Regions from separate parts of the Cupriavidus sp. KB_39 genome, predicted to be linked through region 3. Evidence: predicted binding sites of a transcription regulator. Region 3 holds the regulator's gene; each other region holds the start of a gene.

Region 1 (4,425 bases), on a different contig from region 3:
ACTGGCGTAGCTCGACATAGTCCGGCGTCTTGCGGAAGGCGGTCAGGGAGTCGAGCGACGGAAGCTGGCGGTCGGCCACCAGTACCGCGAAGGCGATGAGCAACGCACCGCCGAGTACGGCGAGCAGGACGAGTTTGACGAAGGCGGACCAGAGGCGTTGCATGGCGCATATTTTGCCATGGGTCCGATGACGATTCGGAAATTGCCGATCGCCCGCCTTAATTCGAGCACGGGTTTCGTGATGGGGGCGTCTTGTTGGCGGGGACGGCGGTCAGACCCAGCCGAGCCAGCGCCAGTACGTGGCCGCGAACAGCAGCATCAGGCCATAGCCGATGATCGTCAGCGGAATGCCCACGCGGGCGAACTGTCGGCCGTTGAARGTGTCCGTGCCGAGGCAGACCATGTTCTGCGGCGCGTTGATCGGCAGGATGAAGCCGAAGCTGACCGTGAAGCCGAGCAGCATGGTCATGCCGACCTTGTTGATGTCGCCCGGCAGCGTCTGGAGCACAGAGATCAGGATGGGCAGCAGCGCGGCGGTCAGCGCGGTGGCGCTGGCGAACCCCAGATGGATCAGGATCAGGAACGCGGACAGCACCGCGAAGACCATCAGCACGCCATGGTCGGCAAGGCCGGAATGCGTGACCACGAACTTGCCGAGCCACTGGCCGGCCTGCGTGGTCAGCAGCGCGGTGCCAAGGCTGATGCCGACGCCGAACACGATCAGCGTGCCCCACGGCGTGCGCGCCTGCATGGTCTTCCAGTCCATCACGCCAAAGCGCGGCAGCATCAGGATCACCAGGCCGACGAAGGTGATCGTCGCGGTGTCGAAGCTGTGCAGCTTGCCCTCGGTCGCCCAGAACACCAGCAGGCCGATGGCGACGGCGGCGAGACGTTTCTGCGGGCCGGTCATCGRCCCGAGCGCGGCCAGTTCGCGCTGCACGGCTTCCTTGCCGCCGGCAATCGCATCGGTTTCRGGCGGCAGCAGCCAGCGCACGAGGAAATAGAGCACCGCCGACATGAYGAGCGCCCACGGCGCGCCGGCGATCAGCCATTGCAGCCAGGTCACGCGCTCCCCGAGCAGCTTGTCCATGAAGCCGGCGGTCAGCAGGTTCTGCGCGGCGGCGGTCTGGATACCGACGTTCCACACGCTGGTGGCCATCGCCACCATGATCATGATGCCGGCGGCGGTATTGGACTTCTTGTCCACGCCGAACGCGGCAATCACGCCCATCATGATCGGCACCGTGCAGGCGCTRCGCGCGGTGGCGCTGGGTACGACCAGGCTGAGGATGATCGTGACCGCGATGGTGCCGATGAGGATGCGGCGCGTGCTGGTGCCGATGGCGGAGAGCGTGACCAGCGCGATGCGCCGGTCGAGTCCCGTCACGGTCATCGCAGCCGAGATGAACAGCGCGGCCGCCACCAGCGCGAGCGCCGTGTTCGAGAAGCCGGCCAGCGCCATGCCCAGCGCGCGCGAGGTGCCGTAGTTGACCGTGGAATCGGCCACCGTCGGCGCGAAGCCRATCAGGCCCGCCATCAGCGAGGTGATCATGATCGCGCTGGTCTCGTAGGTCACCGCCTCGGTGATCCACACGACCACGGCGAAGGCGAGGATGGCGAGCATGCGCTGCCCCGCGATGGGAAGCCCTTCGGGCGTAGGTATCAGGAGTACCGCGGCGAGCACGGCGAGGGCGAGGTACAAGCCCCAGTGGAGGGTCACCTTGGGGGTGACGGGCGCCGACATGGCGGCGGCAGGTGCAGCAGAGATATGCGAGTCAGGCATCTTGACTTCCTAAGTGGATGAGCCTGTCGACGCGGTCGTCACGCAGGGTCGCCGCGGTCGACCCACGCATTATGAGAAGCGTGCCTGCCCATGCCAAGGCACCGCGTCAGCGCGATTTGTCCAGGATCAAGCCTCTGCAAGATCAGGCATCGGGGGCGACACACGGTGCGTCACGGCGGCGCAACGGATTGCGGACATTGGGCGATTCCCGATGGCGCCGCGTGTCCTCGATCTGAAATAATTGGGGACGATGTTGAAAACCCTTCGATCACCCTTAACCGGACACCGACATGGTGACTCACMCAACACACATCCGTCCGTGCCTGCCGCTGGAGACGATCAGCAACGCACGTGACCTCGGTGGCCTCGTCGGCGCGCATGGGCGCCGCGTGCGTCACGGCAAGCTCTTTCGCAGCGGCAATCCGGCGCTGGCCAGCGTGGCGGACCTGGATCGCCTGCATGCGCTGGGCCTCGACATGGTCATCGACTTTCGCTCGGCCGGCGAGAAGTCCCCGCAGGAGGCCGCCTTCGGTGAGCGCTTCCGCTGGATTCCCGTGCCGGTGCTGGAGGGCAGCATGGCGATGGACGTGCTGATGCCACGTCTGCGTGACAGCACGCCGGCGCAGGTCCACGCCTTYATGGTCGATGTCTACCGCGATTTCCCGGTGCGCTATCGCGACGCGTTCGGCGGCTTCCTGCGCAATGCGGAGACAGGCGGCACGCTGTACTACCACTGCACGGCCGGCAAGGACCGCACCGGCTTTGCGTCGCTGCTGCTGCTGTCCGCGCTTGGCGTGGCGCGGGACGACATCGTCGCCAACTACCTCGAGTCCAACCACTGGAACCGCCGCTTCAACGAGGCGATCCTCGCGCGAACCGAGGCGCTGGGCGTGCCGCCCGACGTCATCATGCCGTTGCTCGAGGTGCGGCCGGAATACCTGGAGGCGTCGATCGCCGCCATCGAGCAGGCGCACGGCGGCCTGGAGGCTTATCTGGCCGATGGTCTTGGCGTCGATATCGACCGCCTGCGCGGCCACTATCTCGAAGCCTGAGCCCGGCCGCCGCCGCTACTACAGTCCGCCGCGYTCGCGCAGGATGCGCGCGGTGGAGAGCGCAATCATGCCTTCCTCGTCGGTCGGCAGCACCAGCACGGGCACGCGGCTGTCGTCGCGGCTCACGCGCTGGGTGTTGGCGRCATTGGCCTGCTCGTCAAGGCGGATGCCGAACAGCCCGTCGAGGTAGGCGCAGATGCGCGCACGCACCTCGGCGGAGTTCGCACCGATGCCTGCCGTGAACACCAGCGTATCGAGCCCGCCCAGCGTGACGGCCAGCTTGCCGATCTCCTGCGCGGCGCGATAGGCGTAGAAGTTCACCGCCAGTACGGCGCGCGGCTCGTTGCTGGCCAGCAGCACGCGCATGTCGCTGCTGATGCCGGAAATCCCCTTGAGCCCCGACTGGCCGTACAGCATGGCCTGGATCGCATCGGCTTCCATGCCTTGCGCGGCGAGCCACAGCACCGCGCCCGGATCGATATTGCCGCAGCGCGTGCCCATCGGCATGCCATCCAGCGCGGTCAGTCCCATTGTCGATTCCACACTCCGGCCCTCSCGCATCGCGCAGAGGCTGGCGCCGTTGCCAAGATGCGCCACGATGACACGGCYTTCGGCGAGGTCCGGCGCCACCTGCCGCAGCCGGCGCGCGATATACGCATAAGACAGCCCGTGGAAGCCATAGCGGCGGATGCCGCGCTCGTAGTACTCGTACGGCAGCGCCATCAACTGCGCGAGCGGGTCGTGGCCGGCGTGGAAGGCGGTGTCGAAGCAGGCCACCTGCAGCAGCTCCGGCACGGCGGCGCGCACCGCACGGATCGCGGTCAGGTTATGCGGCTGGTGGAGCGGGGCGAGCGGGACGAGGGCCTCCAGCCGCTCGATCACGTTGTCGTCGATCGCCACCGCATCGGCGAAGTCTGCGCCGCCATGCACCACGCGATGGCCGACCGCCACCGGTGGCGTATCGCGCAGGCCCACGCTCAGCGTCAGCCGAATCAGGCGGAAGGCGGCATCGTGGTCGGCCACCTGCTCCACGGGAAACTGCTCATCGGCCACGACGCGGCCGTCGGCCATGCGCGCGGTCAGGCGCGGCGCCACGCCGATGCCCTCGATCTGCCCGTGCGCGGCCAGTTCGGGCTGGATATCGACATTGTGATGCGCCGACTCGGGCACCACGTAGATGGAAACCTTCACGCTCGATGACCCGGCGTTGACAACGAGGATCACGGGATGGACGGTACTCAAGATGATTCTCCTGGCGACTGTCTTGGCGCTGGCATCGCGCTCAGGCGGGCACGGCGGCGGCGGTGCGGCGCGCATGCGCAAGCAACACGGCGATGGCGCAACTGCCGATGCGCGCGCGCACGCTGTCGGCACGGCTCGTCAGGATGATCGGCACCCGTGCGCCCAGCACGATGCCGGCGGCCTCGGCGCCGGCCAGGAAGGTGAGCTGCTTGGCGAGCATGTTGCCGGCCTCGAGGTCGGGCACGAGCAGGATGTCGGGGTCGCCGGCCACCTCGGAGTGGATGCCCTTGGTGTCCGCTGCGGCCTTGCTGATCGCGTTGTCGAAGGCCAGCGGGCCGTCGAGGATGC
Region 2 (6,784 bases), on a different contig from region 3:
CCGGCGTTTCCCATCCCTCCCGCTTTGCCATGGACCTCACTCCCGCCTTGCCTACCCGCCTGCTGATCGTCGACGACGATCCCCAGATCCGCGCCATGCTGGCCGAATACCTGGCCACGTTCGGCATGGCGGCCGATGGGGCCGAAGGCGGGGCGTCGATGCGCACGGCCATGGCGCAGCATCACTATGACCTGGTCATCCTGGACCTCTCGCTGCCCGGCGAGAACGGCCTGACGCTGTGTCGCGAGATCCGCGAGCGCACGGACATCCCCGTAATCATGCTGACCGCCCGCGCCGAACTGGCCGACCGTGTGGTCGGACTCGAGGTGGGGGCGGACGACTACGTGACCAAGCCGTTCGAGATGCGTGAACTGGTGGCGCGCATCCACACGGTGCTGCGGCGCAGCCGGGCCGATGTGCGTCGTTCAGCACCTACCCCGGCGGGGCACGAGGTCAAGTTTGGCGCGTGGCGGCTCAACACCACGCTGCGCCAGTTGCTCGACGAGGAAGACACGGTCGTGCCGCTGTCGAACGCCGAGTTCCGCCTGTTGCTGACCTTCATCGAGCACCCGAACCGCGTGCTGGATCGCGAACTGCTCATCAACCAGGCACGCGGTCGCGACCTCGACGTGTTCGATCGCAGCATCGACCTGCTGGTCTCGCGCCTGCGCCAGAAACTGCGCGACGATCCGCGCGACTCGGCGCTGATCCGCACGGTGCGGGGCGAGGGCTACGTCTTCACGGTCAACGTGGATTCCTGACGCATGGCCGCGTCCCCCCCGCCGCCGAACGCCACCGCCGGCGTCCGGACAGACCCCACCATGCGGCGCCACCTTTTCGATTCGATGTTCCTGCGGCTGTTCCTGGTCATGGCCGCGATCATGGTGGCCGTGCACGTGCTTGGCGTGACCGTCATCGAGGGCCTGTTCCCGCGCCCCGGCTCGCCGCGCTGGGAGGAACGCATGCGCGAGGCGGCCTCGGAGGCCGCCGCCGCCGGCAAGCCATTCCACCGCCCCGAGCCGTCGCAGCGCGGCCCGCGTTTCGAGGAAGACGAGGAGGCGGGCGAGGGCGGCCCGGCCGGGGAGCGCGGCATGTTCCGTCCCGGCCATCCCGACCGGCGCGGGGAGCCGCCCGGACCGCAGCGCCACTTCCCCCCCTGGCACGGACTCTGGCCCCTGCATCCTGGCCTGATCTTCCAGTTCATCGCCATCGTGATTTCGTCGTGGGTGGGCGCGCGATTGCTCGCGCGGCCGGTGCAGCGGCTGGCCACCGGTGCGAACCGGCTGGCCCAGGATGTGCACGCCCCGCCACTCGACGATGATGCGGGTCCGGCCGAAGCGCGCGCCGCCACCAAGGCGCTGAACCTGATGCAGCAACGCATCCGCACGCAGCTGGCGCAGCAGTCGCGCTTCCTGGCGGCGGTCTCGCACGACCTGCGCACGCCGCTCACGCGCATGAGCCTGCGCATCGAGCGCATCGAGGACAACGACGTGCGCTACCGCCTGCGGCAGGATCTGGCCGAGATGAACGGGCTGATCGACGCCACGCTCTATTACCTGCGTGACCGCGACGACGGCACCGGCCCGCGCCAGCGCGTGGACGTGCAGGCGCTGCTCCAGGCCATCGTCGACGATGCCGAGGAACTGGGGCAGGACGTGCGGCTCTCCGGCACCGCCGCGCCGCTGCTGGCCTACCCGGCGGAGTTGCGCCGCGCCGTGGTCAACCTCGTCGAGAACGCGCACCGCTACGGCGGCGCCGCGCATATCGTGCTGACGGACAGCCCCGAGCGCGTGCAGATCGACGTCTGCGACAACGGCCCCGGCATTCCGCCGGCCGAGCTGCAGCGCGTGCTGGAGCCGTTCTATCGCGTGGAGTCGTCGCGCAGCCGGGCTACCGGCGGCGTGGGGATGGGGCTGTCGATTGCCGCCGATATCGTCAATCGCCATGGCGGCGAGCTGACGCTGGACAACCGTGTCGAAGGCGGCCTGCGCGTGCGCATCACGCTGCCGCGCGACTAACTAATAGATATAGCGGCGCGCGGGTCAGGCGCGCTGCGGCACGCCCGACTTGCCGATCGGCGCCAGTTGCACGTACTGAGAGCCGCGCAGCCCGCGCGTGAAGTCGAGCGTGAAATCGCCCACATCGATGCGCGACTGCAGCGCGCGGCGCAATTCCAGCGCACCCGGCGCCTTGGCCGCGCCGGCAGCGCGCACCAGCCAGGCGGCGCCAATGTAGCCGGCCAGCGTGGCCGGGGAGGGCGGTTCGTCGAGGTACTGCTTCATCCGCGCCACGTGTTCCTTGACCACGCGCAGCGTGGATTCCTGCGGGCCGGGCGCCACCTGCGTGACCACCACGCCCCCCGCGTAGTTGCCGCCGAGAATCTCGCGCGCCGAGGCCGGGCTCACGGCCGACAATCCCACCAGAAAACCGTACCAACCCTGCGAGGCCAGCGCGCGGCCAAGGCCGCCGTAGGCAAGCGTGTCGCCGGCCACGATGACCGCGCCGGGCCGCGTCGCGGCGATGCGGCGCGCGCCGTCATCGACACTGCCGGTCAGCGTCACGGCGCGCGTACCGAGGTCGCGCTCCATCCGATCGAGCCACGGCGAGCCCGCCGCGAGCGTGCCGGCGGCGAAGTCGGGCGACACGGCCAGGACGATGTTCTTGAGGCCGTAGCTGCGCAGCTGCCGCACGGCGGCGTCCAGCTCGGCCTGATAGTCGGCGCGCGTGAACCAGATGTTGTCGGCGGCAAGCGAAAGCCCGGAGAGCGGGGCGACGATCTGCACGCCGCGCCGGCTCAGTTCGGACGACGTGGCCAGCGCGGGCAGCAGGGTGTCGCCGGGGCCGAACAGCACGTCGATATGGTCCGACTCGGCCATGCCGATGGCCTGCGAGGTGSCGATGCGCGGGCTGGCATCGGCATCCCGCACCACGTGTACGATGCGCGGCCCCTGAKCCGAGGCGTTCGCCGCWTCGAACAGCACCTTGGCGCCGGCCAGGTAGTCGCGCGCCAGATCCGCTTGCGGCCCCACGCGGTCCAGCAGATGGCCGACCACCAGCGTGCGGCGCTGTGTGGCGGGCTGTGGTTGCGGCTGGGCGAAGGCGGCCGGCGCCGCGAGCATCGCGGCCAGCGTGCCGAACGACCGGAGCATGCGGCGGCGCGCCGGCGCGGCGGGCGACATCGTTCTGGGCGAGGCTGGGCGCATGGTCGGCGGGCGTTGGAATCGGGTGGAGGAGGGGACGGCGGGCAGAGCCTATCGGCCGTTCGTGACGCTCGGATGACGCCAACGCCCCACGGTGGCGGGGCTGCGGGCGCAAGCGCGGCGTGCGCTTGATGCGCGTCAAGGTGAGCGACGGCGCAGGGGCATAGCATCGTGACCATCTTCGCCCGCAAAAAGAGCGCACCATGTCCGCCCCCACCCTCCCCAGCATGCCTGCCGCCACGGCGTTCGACCGCCGCGCACTGGCCGACTTCCGCAGCCTGGCCGGCCGCATCGACGGCAACGGCCCCCGCTACACCTCCTACCCCACCGCCGACCGCTTCGACGCCGAAGTGGACGACGCCCGCTACCTCGCCGCGCTCGACGCCTGCCGCGCCGACTCCCCCGCGCCGCTCTCGCTCTACCTGCACATCCCGTTCTGCGAGAACATCTGCTACTACTGCGGCTGCAACAAGATCATCACCAAGGACCACGCCCGCAGCGCGCGCTACGTTGACTATCTCGCCCGGGAAATGGCAATGGTTGCCGGCCGGCTCGGCGAGCGCCGCGCGGTCATGCAATCGCACTGGGGCGGCGGCACGCCGACCTTCCTCGACCCCGACGAAATGCGTCGCGTAATGGCGGCGCTGACGCAACACTTCCACCTGCTGCCCGAGGGCGAGCACGCCATCGAGATCGATCCGCGCCGCGTGACCGATGCGCGCATGGCGCTGCTGGCGGAACTCGGCTTCAACCGGATCAGCCTCGGCGTGCAGGACTTCGACCCGGAGGTGCAGGCGGCGATCCATCGCGTGCAGTCCTATGAGGAAACGCGCGATGTGGTGCTGGCGGCGCGCCGGCTCGGCTTCCGCTCGGTCAGCATGGACCTCATCTACGGGCTGCCGCACCAGACCACCGAACGCTTCGCAGCYACCATCGACCGCGTGCTGACGCTGCGGCCGGARCGGCTCTCGGTCTACAGCTACGCGCACCTGCCGCATGTGTTCAAGCCGCAGCGGCGCATCGACGAGGCGGCGCTGCCGCCCGCCGGCGAGAAGCTCGACATCCTGGTGTCCACGATCGAGCGCCTGACCGSCGCCGGCTATGTCTATATCGGCATGGATCATTTCGCGCTGCCGGACGACGACCTCGCCATCGCCCAGCAGGCCGGGCGGCTGCAACGCAACTTCCAGGGCTACGCCACCCACGCGGGGCACGATCAACTGGGCTTCGGCGTCTCGGCGATTGGCGCGGTGGCCGGCCACTACGCGCAGAACGCGCGCACCACGGACGAGTACTACGACGCGCTGGACGCCGGCCGGCTGCCGGTGGCGCGCGGCTTCGGCATGTCCGCCGATGACCATCTGCGCAAGGCGATCATCGGCGCGCTGATGTGTCACGGCACTTTGGACATTGCGGCGGTGGAGGCGGCGCACGGCATCGACTTCGCCCGAACCTTCGCGCCGGAATTCGCCGGGCTGGACGCGCTGGCGGCAGAGGGGTTGCTGCGGCGCGACGCGTCGCGGATCGACATCACCCCGCTGGGCCGGCTGCTGGTGCGCCGCGTGGCGATGGTGTTCGACCGCTACCTGCGCCAGGACGGCGCGCGCGAGGTGCCGCTGGTGCGCTATTCACGCGTGGTCTGACCCGCTGCCTATATATATATCTAGTGGGGCGCCGGCCCCATCGACCCSATCGACCCCATCGAAACAAAAAAGCCCGCGAGGATCGTCGCGGGCTTTTTTGCGRGGACTYAAAGGTGCGCTTGGCGTTACTTCGCAGCGTTGACCATGTAGTCGGCGGCGGCGATCACGTCGGCGTCGGCGCCGGCATAGCCACCCTTGGGCGGCATCACGCCCTTGCCCTTGAGCGCGAAGTTGTGGACGGCGTCCATGCCTTCCTTGATGCGCGGTGCCCAGGCGGCCTTGTCGCCGAACTTCGGCGCACCAGCCACACCGGCGGCGTGGCAGGCGGCGCAAACCTGGTCATAGACCTTCTTGCCGGTRTCGGCCGATGCAGCGGCCGGGGCGGCAGCCGCCGCAGCAACGGGTGCGGCGGCAGCGGGTGCCGGTGCAGCCGCCGCCGGGGCAGCTGGCGCGGCAGGAACCGCCGGGGCCGCGGCCTGTGCGTCAGGCGCCGAAGCCGCAGCCTGGGCCGGTGCCGCCTGGGCAGGCGCGGGCGGTTCCGGGAACTTGGCGCCGCCGGCGTCGGCCAGGTGCACCACGGCACGGGCCAGTTCGTAGTCGGTGTAGTCGTCCGGCGAGGTGCCGGCGCGGGGGGGCATCGCGCCCTTGCCGTTCATCACGGACTTCAGCAGGCCGTCAAAGCCCTGGCCGATCCGCGCGGTCCAGTCGCCGGGTGTGCCGTGCTTGGGCGCTCCGGCCGCACCGGTGGCGTGGCAGGCGGCGCAGACTTCCTTGTAGACCTGCTCGCCGGTCTTGAAGACGCGCGGCGCGTTCGGGTCCTTGATTTCCAGGGAAGCGACGGGTTGGATGCGATGGTTGACGGCTTCGGCCGTCTGGGTGGAGCCGGCGCCCTCGTGGGTGCCGTGACCAACAAAACTAACCAACAGGACGATCACGAGAATCGGCACCACGAAGGCGGCGATCACGACAGCGATCAGTTGTTTCGGGGTCTTGATGGGAGACTCGTGGTGGTCGTTTTCTTGGTGGACGTCACTCATACAGAACTCTCGATTTTGCAGGGAAACCTAGTGCAGCGCGTTGGGGGCGGCTTGCTTTGTTGGCCCTTGTCGGGGATGGGTCTGTTTTCGCCTTTCGGCTATCTGCGTCCGGGCCATGTCTCGTGTCCCGGGTACGTCTCGTTTCGACGCAAATAGCTGGCGATTATAGACCCAAGCCGTGGCGTCCGGGGCCAAAAGCGGCGGCTGCGAGACCTGCCGGAACCCTTCCCGGCGCAACCCGCATGGACGCCGCCCGACAAACGAGGTATCCTATGCGACTTTCCGACGCCGGCCCTCGTCCGACGTCAATCGCAGCTCACATCGCGCCCGTAGCTCAATGGATAGAGTACTGCCCTCCGAAGGCAGGGGTTGCTGGTTCGATCCCAGCCGGGCGCACCAATAGACTGGCTTGCAGTCAGTCCACGCTAGTCAATCCCGCACACGCGAATTTCCAACAGTTTGTGGTCCGAAGCCAGGTCGACTTCCGAGCAGCGGACGCTTGCGCCCGTCTCACCGATACCCCGTGATATCCGCCGGCTTGCCCGCATCGACCACTTCGGTCATGTAGCGCCAGGCGTCGGGCTGGCTGCCGTCGAGGTCGGTGAAGCCGTAGACCTGCGCCAGTTGGCCGCTGGATAGCGTCTGGCCGTTCCAGCGGGCCAGCTCGGGGTCGGCGGCGAGGGCTGCCACGGCGCGGCCTACGTAGGCGGGGGTTTCGGAGATTGCGAAATGGGGTTGCCGTGCGGTGGCGTCGCGCCAGTTGGCCTCGGTGACGCCGTAGGCGTCCAGCATGGCCTCGGCGCGCAGCCAGCCCGGCGTCAGTGCCACGGCGGTGGCGCCGTACGGCCCCAGTTCATGCGCGAGGGCGAAGGCCATGCGCAGCACGCTGGCCTTCGCCAGATCG
Region 3 (5,285 bases):
TTGGCCGCGCTTGTCGCGCCGGCCCGGCTGCTGGGCTGCCGGCTTGTTGTCGCCATCGACCAGCGCAGCCTTGCGCTGGGGCTGCTGGCGGCGCTTGCGCACGCCGGCACCCTGTGGCTGCGCAGGCTGGCCGTCGGCGTCACTCGCCTCGGCGCGCGGTTCGCGGACGTCACGGGCATCACGATCGGCTGCCGGCTTGCGGCGGCCACGGGCGCGCGGCTCGCGACCGGCCGGTGCGGCGGCGTCGGGCTGCGGCGCGTCGGCTTGCGCCGGTGCGGCGGCATCGCCCTCGGCACGGCCACCCTCGCGGTCCTGTGCGGACTGGCGGCGCGACGCCACCAGATTGCGCAGGCCACGGCGCAGGCCCTTGCGGCGCGGCGCGCCGTCGGTGCCATTGCCCGCGTCGGGCGCAGCGCCGGTATCGCCCGGCGCGTCCGGTTGCCGGACGTCTTGCTCAGCGGAATCAGACAAAGTATTCACTATCGATGTTGCGTGTTATTCAGTTGGACACGCGTTCGTCGTCCTCAGCAGGATGCGGCGCGTTGCCGTCCCGGACCGAATCGTCGGCCGCTTCCGGGGAGGAAGCAGCTGTGTCCACGTGGAAACCGTTGGCGTGGGCCAGCGGCGCGTCGTCGTCATGCCCGCCATCGGCGGACCACTGCGCAACGCTGTTGTCTTGCGGGTGCGGCGTGTCGTTCTGTTCGGTATCGGCGCCGTGGGCTTCCGTCTCCACCGGCTCCGCATGGTCGCTCTCCGCCACGGCCACGACTTCCGCTTCCACCGCATCGGTAGCGGTCTCGGCGGCCTGGGGCTCGGCAAAGGTCTCTTCATCGCCAGCCGGCGGGTTGGCCGTGGCAACTTCTTCAAAATCTATCGCCTGCTGGTCCAGCAGGGCTGCCTGGACCTGGGCCTGGGCATCCTCGAGCGGCGGCAGCTCATCCAGCGTGCGCAGCCCCAGATCGTCCAGAAACGCCTTGGTCGTGGCATAGAGCGCGGGACGGCCCGGTACGTCGCGATGCCCGATCACCTCGATCCAGCTGCGGTCCTCGAGCTTCTTGACCACGTCGGTGCTGACCGTCACGCCGCGAATTTCCTCGATATCGCCGCGCGTCACGGGCTGGCGATAGGCGATGATGGCCAGCGTCTCCATCACCGCGCGCGAATACTTGGGCGGCTTTTCCGGGTTGAGCCGGTCGAGGAACTCGCGCATCTCGGGCCGGCTCTGGAAACGCCAACCGCTGGCCAGGGCCACGAGTTCCACACCGCGTTGCTGCCAGTCCTGTCGCAATTCGTCCAACAGGGCGCGGATGGTGTCGGCGCCGACATCGTCGGCGAAAAGACGGCGGAGATCGTTGACGCGCAGGGGCTCCTGCGCACAAATCAGCGCGGTCTCGAGGACGATCTTCGCCTCTTGGGTATTCATGTGATTGTGTGCAGCCTGTCTTTGCACCTGCTCCCGGACGAATCCCGGAGCACTGGAGATTTCGGATACAGCGGTACCGATGCCACCGCCATCTCATTGCGCAGCCAACTCGCAGCCTGTCGCAGCCCAGGCAGCCAAGCGGTGCACTTCGTTCTTTTGCATCGATTTGCCGGGTCGTTCCGGCAGGAGATCGTCCGCATCCGGCTGGCTTCGCCGGGAGTCGAACCTCTTGCGTCGCGCTCTCGCCTTTACCCTCGCAGGCGGAACCCTTCCCCTTGGAGCGGACATTCGCCAGGACAATCAGATTGCCAAGGCGGCAAGAAAAAACGGATATCGGCCCGGACAAGCTTCGTCCTGCGCCTGCACCACCACTCCACAAGGCCGACCGGCCTTTTAAACCAGATCTTTTGAACCGGATGCACTGTGGGGACGGATCCGGCAAGCCAATGCTGCCTCGGACCCATGGACACGCATCCCAGATCAGGGATGCCGGCCCGGCGACGCCAGGGAATTACGTGGCGCGATACCGTGGTTCTCGCGATTGTATGGCATTCCCGCCCCCCTCCGCAACCCGCCCGCCGCCCGGCGTGGCGAATGGCACGAACCGGGGCGGCCTGTCCGCCGCCCGGAATCGTCCTAGAACACCACGCAGAACCCATGCGCAGCCAGCGTCTCCGGGAGCCAGACCGCCCGCGCCACGCCCACGATGCCGAAGCCGATGATCAGCACGCCCGCCACGGTCCGGACCGCCGGCCGGCGCGACACATGGCGCACATAGCCCGACAACCCCGAAATCACCAGTAGGTTTGGCAGCGTTCCCAACCCAAAGGCGAACAGGACCAGCGCGCCCGACGCCGCATTGCCGGCCAGCAACGCCATTGCGAGTGCCCCATAGACCATCCCGCACGGCACGATCCCCCAGGCGAGTCCCAGACCGAAGCGCCGCAGCAGCGGCGCATGCCGGGCCAGGCCGGCAGGCAGCCTGATACCGAGCGCGCCCATGCGACCCACCACCCCTTGGGCCATGCGCACCGCGAACGCCTCCAGGCGCGTCGCACGCATGGTGCGCCCACGCAACAGCCAGAAGCCCGACATCACCAGCATCGCTCCGCCTGCGCCATAGAGCCATCGCTGCACAGGCAGATAGTCCTGCTTCCATACGGTGGCGCCGACGGCACCCACCACCGCCCCCAGCAACGCGTAGGTGGTCAGGCGGCCGGCGTGCATCGCCAGCAATTCCACGAGCCAGCCGCGCGGCGAGCGATGGATCGTCACCGGCACGCGCACCGCCGCGCGCTGCTCGGCCGCCATCGCAATGCCGCCACACATCGCAGCACAGTGGACGCCACCAAACAACGCAACGATAAAAACGCTGAAAAGCACACCAAATGGCAACGGTCCCTCGCTTCCGCGTCACTTCACGCGGTAAAATTGATCTGTCGCGCCCTCGCTGCAATGCGCATCACCAAGAGCCCTCAATTGCTTACCTCCATACCCGTCACCGAGATCTCGCCCCGCTGCTCTACGTGCGGGATGGGCCAGCTTTGTCTGCCGGTAGGCATGTCGCACCAGGACCTCCTGAAGATGGACACGCTCGTGCAGGAACGCGTGCGCGTGCACAAGGGCGAAACGCTTTACCGCATGGGCGATCCGCTCACCGCCGTCTATGCCGTGCGTTTCGGCACGCTCAAGACGCACGTGACGCTCGAAGACGGCCGCTCGCAGATCACCGGCTTCCATCTGCCCGGCGAGATGGTCGGTATGGATGGCCTCGGCGAAATGCAGCATGCTTCCGATGCCACGGCCCTCGAGGATGCCGAAGTCTGCGTCGTACGCTTCAACGACTTGCAGGCGCTCTCGTCTGACCTGCCCTCGCTGCAAACCCAGTTCCTGCGCTTGATGAGCAAGGAGATTTCGCAGGACCAGGTGATGCTGATGACGTTGGGTTCGATGCGGGCCGAGGAGCGGCTTGCCGCGTTCCTCGTCAATCTTTCCGATCGCCTGTCGGCGCGTGGCTACTCGTCGAGCGAGTTCGTATTGCGCATGAGTCGCGAGGAGATCGGCAGTTATCTTGGCCTGAAACTCGAAACCGTCAGCCGCCTGTTCTCTCGTTTTGCCGAGGCGGGCCTGATCCAGATCCGCCAGCGCCACGTCAAGCTCATCGACATGGCCGGCATCAAGCAGATCTACAACCGCTCCTGCTAAGGCCGGCTCGCCGGCGGCGGTGCACTCGCTACTCGAGTTCATCGGTATCGCTGAGCGGCGTTGGCATGGTGTAGAGCGTCAGGCCGCTCGACAAGGCGCAGAACAGCCACGCCAGCAGGAATCCCACGGTATAGATCGCCTCACGCGACGCGTCGACCGGATGACCGAAGAAGCTCAGGTCACTGGGATCGACAATCGAGAACACCGTTGCCGTGGCCACGCCGCCCATCAGGAACGCTGGCCACATCACCCACATCAGCCAGCGTAGTCTCATGGCCGCCTCGCCGTGTCATTGACATGAGCGTCGGCACGCACGGCGGACCCATCCAGCTTCTCCACCACCAGCCCATGCCGCGCGGCATCGCGCACCGGCACGTCGGCGTGGGTATTGGCGAGCCAGATCGTCACACCACAGCCGATCATCGCCAGCAGCGGTCCGCTCATCAGCAGCCACGGCCACGGTTCCTTCCACCACGGCTTGACTTGTTGCGCTGTCATTGCCTACTCCTTGCGTCGAATATTTCCTGAATGACCTGTCCTACAGGCCGCGCGGCACGATGAAACTGGTCGCTTCCTGGATCTGCGCGCGTCCGCGTGCGTCGTCCATACCCTCCCCCGTGACCGTGATACGGATCTTGTGCGTGCCCTGCGGCGCGTGGTCGAGCGGGATACGGATCCGCACCGGCAACAGCCGGTTCGACGTAGGCGGCAGCGTTTCTGCCGACTTGTCATACTCGATGGTCAACCCTTGCAGCTCCGCGCTCGTCGCCTGTACCCGGACGCGCATCGGCGTCTCGGTCGTATTGATCAGTTGCAGCCGGTACACGTTCTCGATCCAGCGACCTTCGACCTCGCGGCCCAACGCGCCACGGTCGCGGATGACATCGACCTTGAGCGGCGTGCGCATCGCCAGCGACCCGATGAAGCCCCCCACCAGCGCCGACCAGATCACCGCGTAGACAATCGTCCGCGTGCGGAACAAGCGCTTGCGCGCGGCGACTGCCGACAGGCCCTTGCGCATCGCGTTCTCAGAGGTGTAGCGGATCAGGCCACGCGGATAGGCCATCTTGTCCATGACCTGGTTACAGGCGTCGATGCAGGCACCGCAGCCYATGCACTCGTATTGCAATCCGTCACGGATGTCGATCCCGGTCGGGCAGACCTGCACGCAGATGCTGCAATTGACGCAATCGCCAATGCCGGCGGTGTGCCGGTCCGTCTTGCGCGAGCGGCTGCCGCGCGGCTCGCCACGGCCTACGTCATAGGTCACCACGAAGGTATCGCGGTCGACCATCACGCTCTGGAAACGCGCATATGGGCACATGTACTTGCACACCTGCTCGCGCATGAAGCCGGCGTTGCCCCAGGTGGCGAAGGCATAGAACAGCATCCAGAACGACTGCCACGGCCCCAGCGAGAGGTCGATCACCTGCCCGCCCAGCTCGCGGATCGGCGAGAAATAGCCGACGAACGTGAAGCCGGTCCACAGGGCGATCACCACCCAGAGCGTGTGCTTGGTCGCCTTGAGCCGCAGCTTGCGCAGGCTCCACGGGTCGCCGTCCAGCCGGATGCGGGCGATGCGATCGCCTTCCACGCGTCGCTCGATCCACATGAAGATTTCTGTGTAGACGGTCTGTGGACACGCGTAGCCACAGAA

Evidence for each region. The regulator FNR, encoded in region 3, switches genes on or off when oxygen is low (the NO sensors DNR and NnrR bind a similar motif). The targets are predictions, from matches to a motif close to TTGATNNNNATCAA.
Region 1: the regulator FNR is predicted to act here: its motif matches at 1,900-1,913, upstream of AB4Z27_RS11525 (DASS family sodium-coupled anion symporter).
Region 2: the regulator FNR is predicted to act here: its motif matches at 3,329-3,342, upstream of hemN (oxygen-independent coproporphyrinogen III oxidase).

Annotation. Positions count from the first base shown of each region.
Region 1 covers NZ_JBFREV010000012.1:1,506-5,930, forward strand. Annotated here, with positions in the region: gene AB4Z27_RS11520 (transglycosylase domain-containing protein) at 1-163, opposite strand, end outside; gene AB4Z27_RS11525 (DASS family sodium-coupled anion symporter) at 272-1,783, opposite strand; gene AB4Z27_RS11530 (tyrosine-protein phosphatase) at 2,074-2,835, shown strand; gene AB4Z27_RS11535 (acetate/propionate family kinase) at 2,854-4,077, opposite strand; gene AB4Z27_RS11540 (phosphate acetyltransferase) at 4,118-4,425, opposite strand, start outside.
Region 2 covers NZ_JBFREV010000021.1:44,026-50,809, reverse strand. Annotated here, with positions in the region: gene AB4Z27_RS17025 (response regulator) at 30-761, shown strand; gene AB4Z27_RS17020 (ATP-binding protein) at 765-2,018, shown strand; gene AB4Z27_RS17015 (ABC transporter substrate-binding protein) at 2,043-3,203, opposite strand; gene hemN (oxygen-independent coproporphyrinogen III oxidase) at 3,404-4,843, shown strand; gene AB4Z27_RS17005 (c-type cytochrome) at 4,969-5,880, opposite strand; tRNA gene AB4Z27_RS17000 (tRNA-Arg) at 6,204-6,279, shown strand; gene AB4Z27_RS16995 (SDR family oxidoreductase) at 6,391-6,784, opposite strand, start outside.
Region 3 covers NZ_JBFREV010000016.1:81,322-86,606, reverse strand. Annotated here, with positions in the region: gene rluB (23S rRNA pseudouridine(2605) synthase RluB) at 1-471, opposite strand, end outside; gene scpB (SMC-Scp complex subunit ScpB) at 500-1,423, opposite strand; gene AB4Z27_RS14325 (sulfite exporter TauE/SafE family protein) at 2,060-2,818, opposite strand; gene fnr (fumarate/nitrate reduction transcriptional regulator Fnr) at 2,903-3,628, shown strand; gene AB4Z27_RS14315 (hypothetical protein) at 3,657-3,902, opposite strand; gene AB4Z27_RS14310 (hypothetical protein) at 3,899-4,126, opposite strand; gene ccoG (cytochrome c oxidase accessory protein CcoG) at 4,167-5,285, opposite strand, start outside.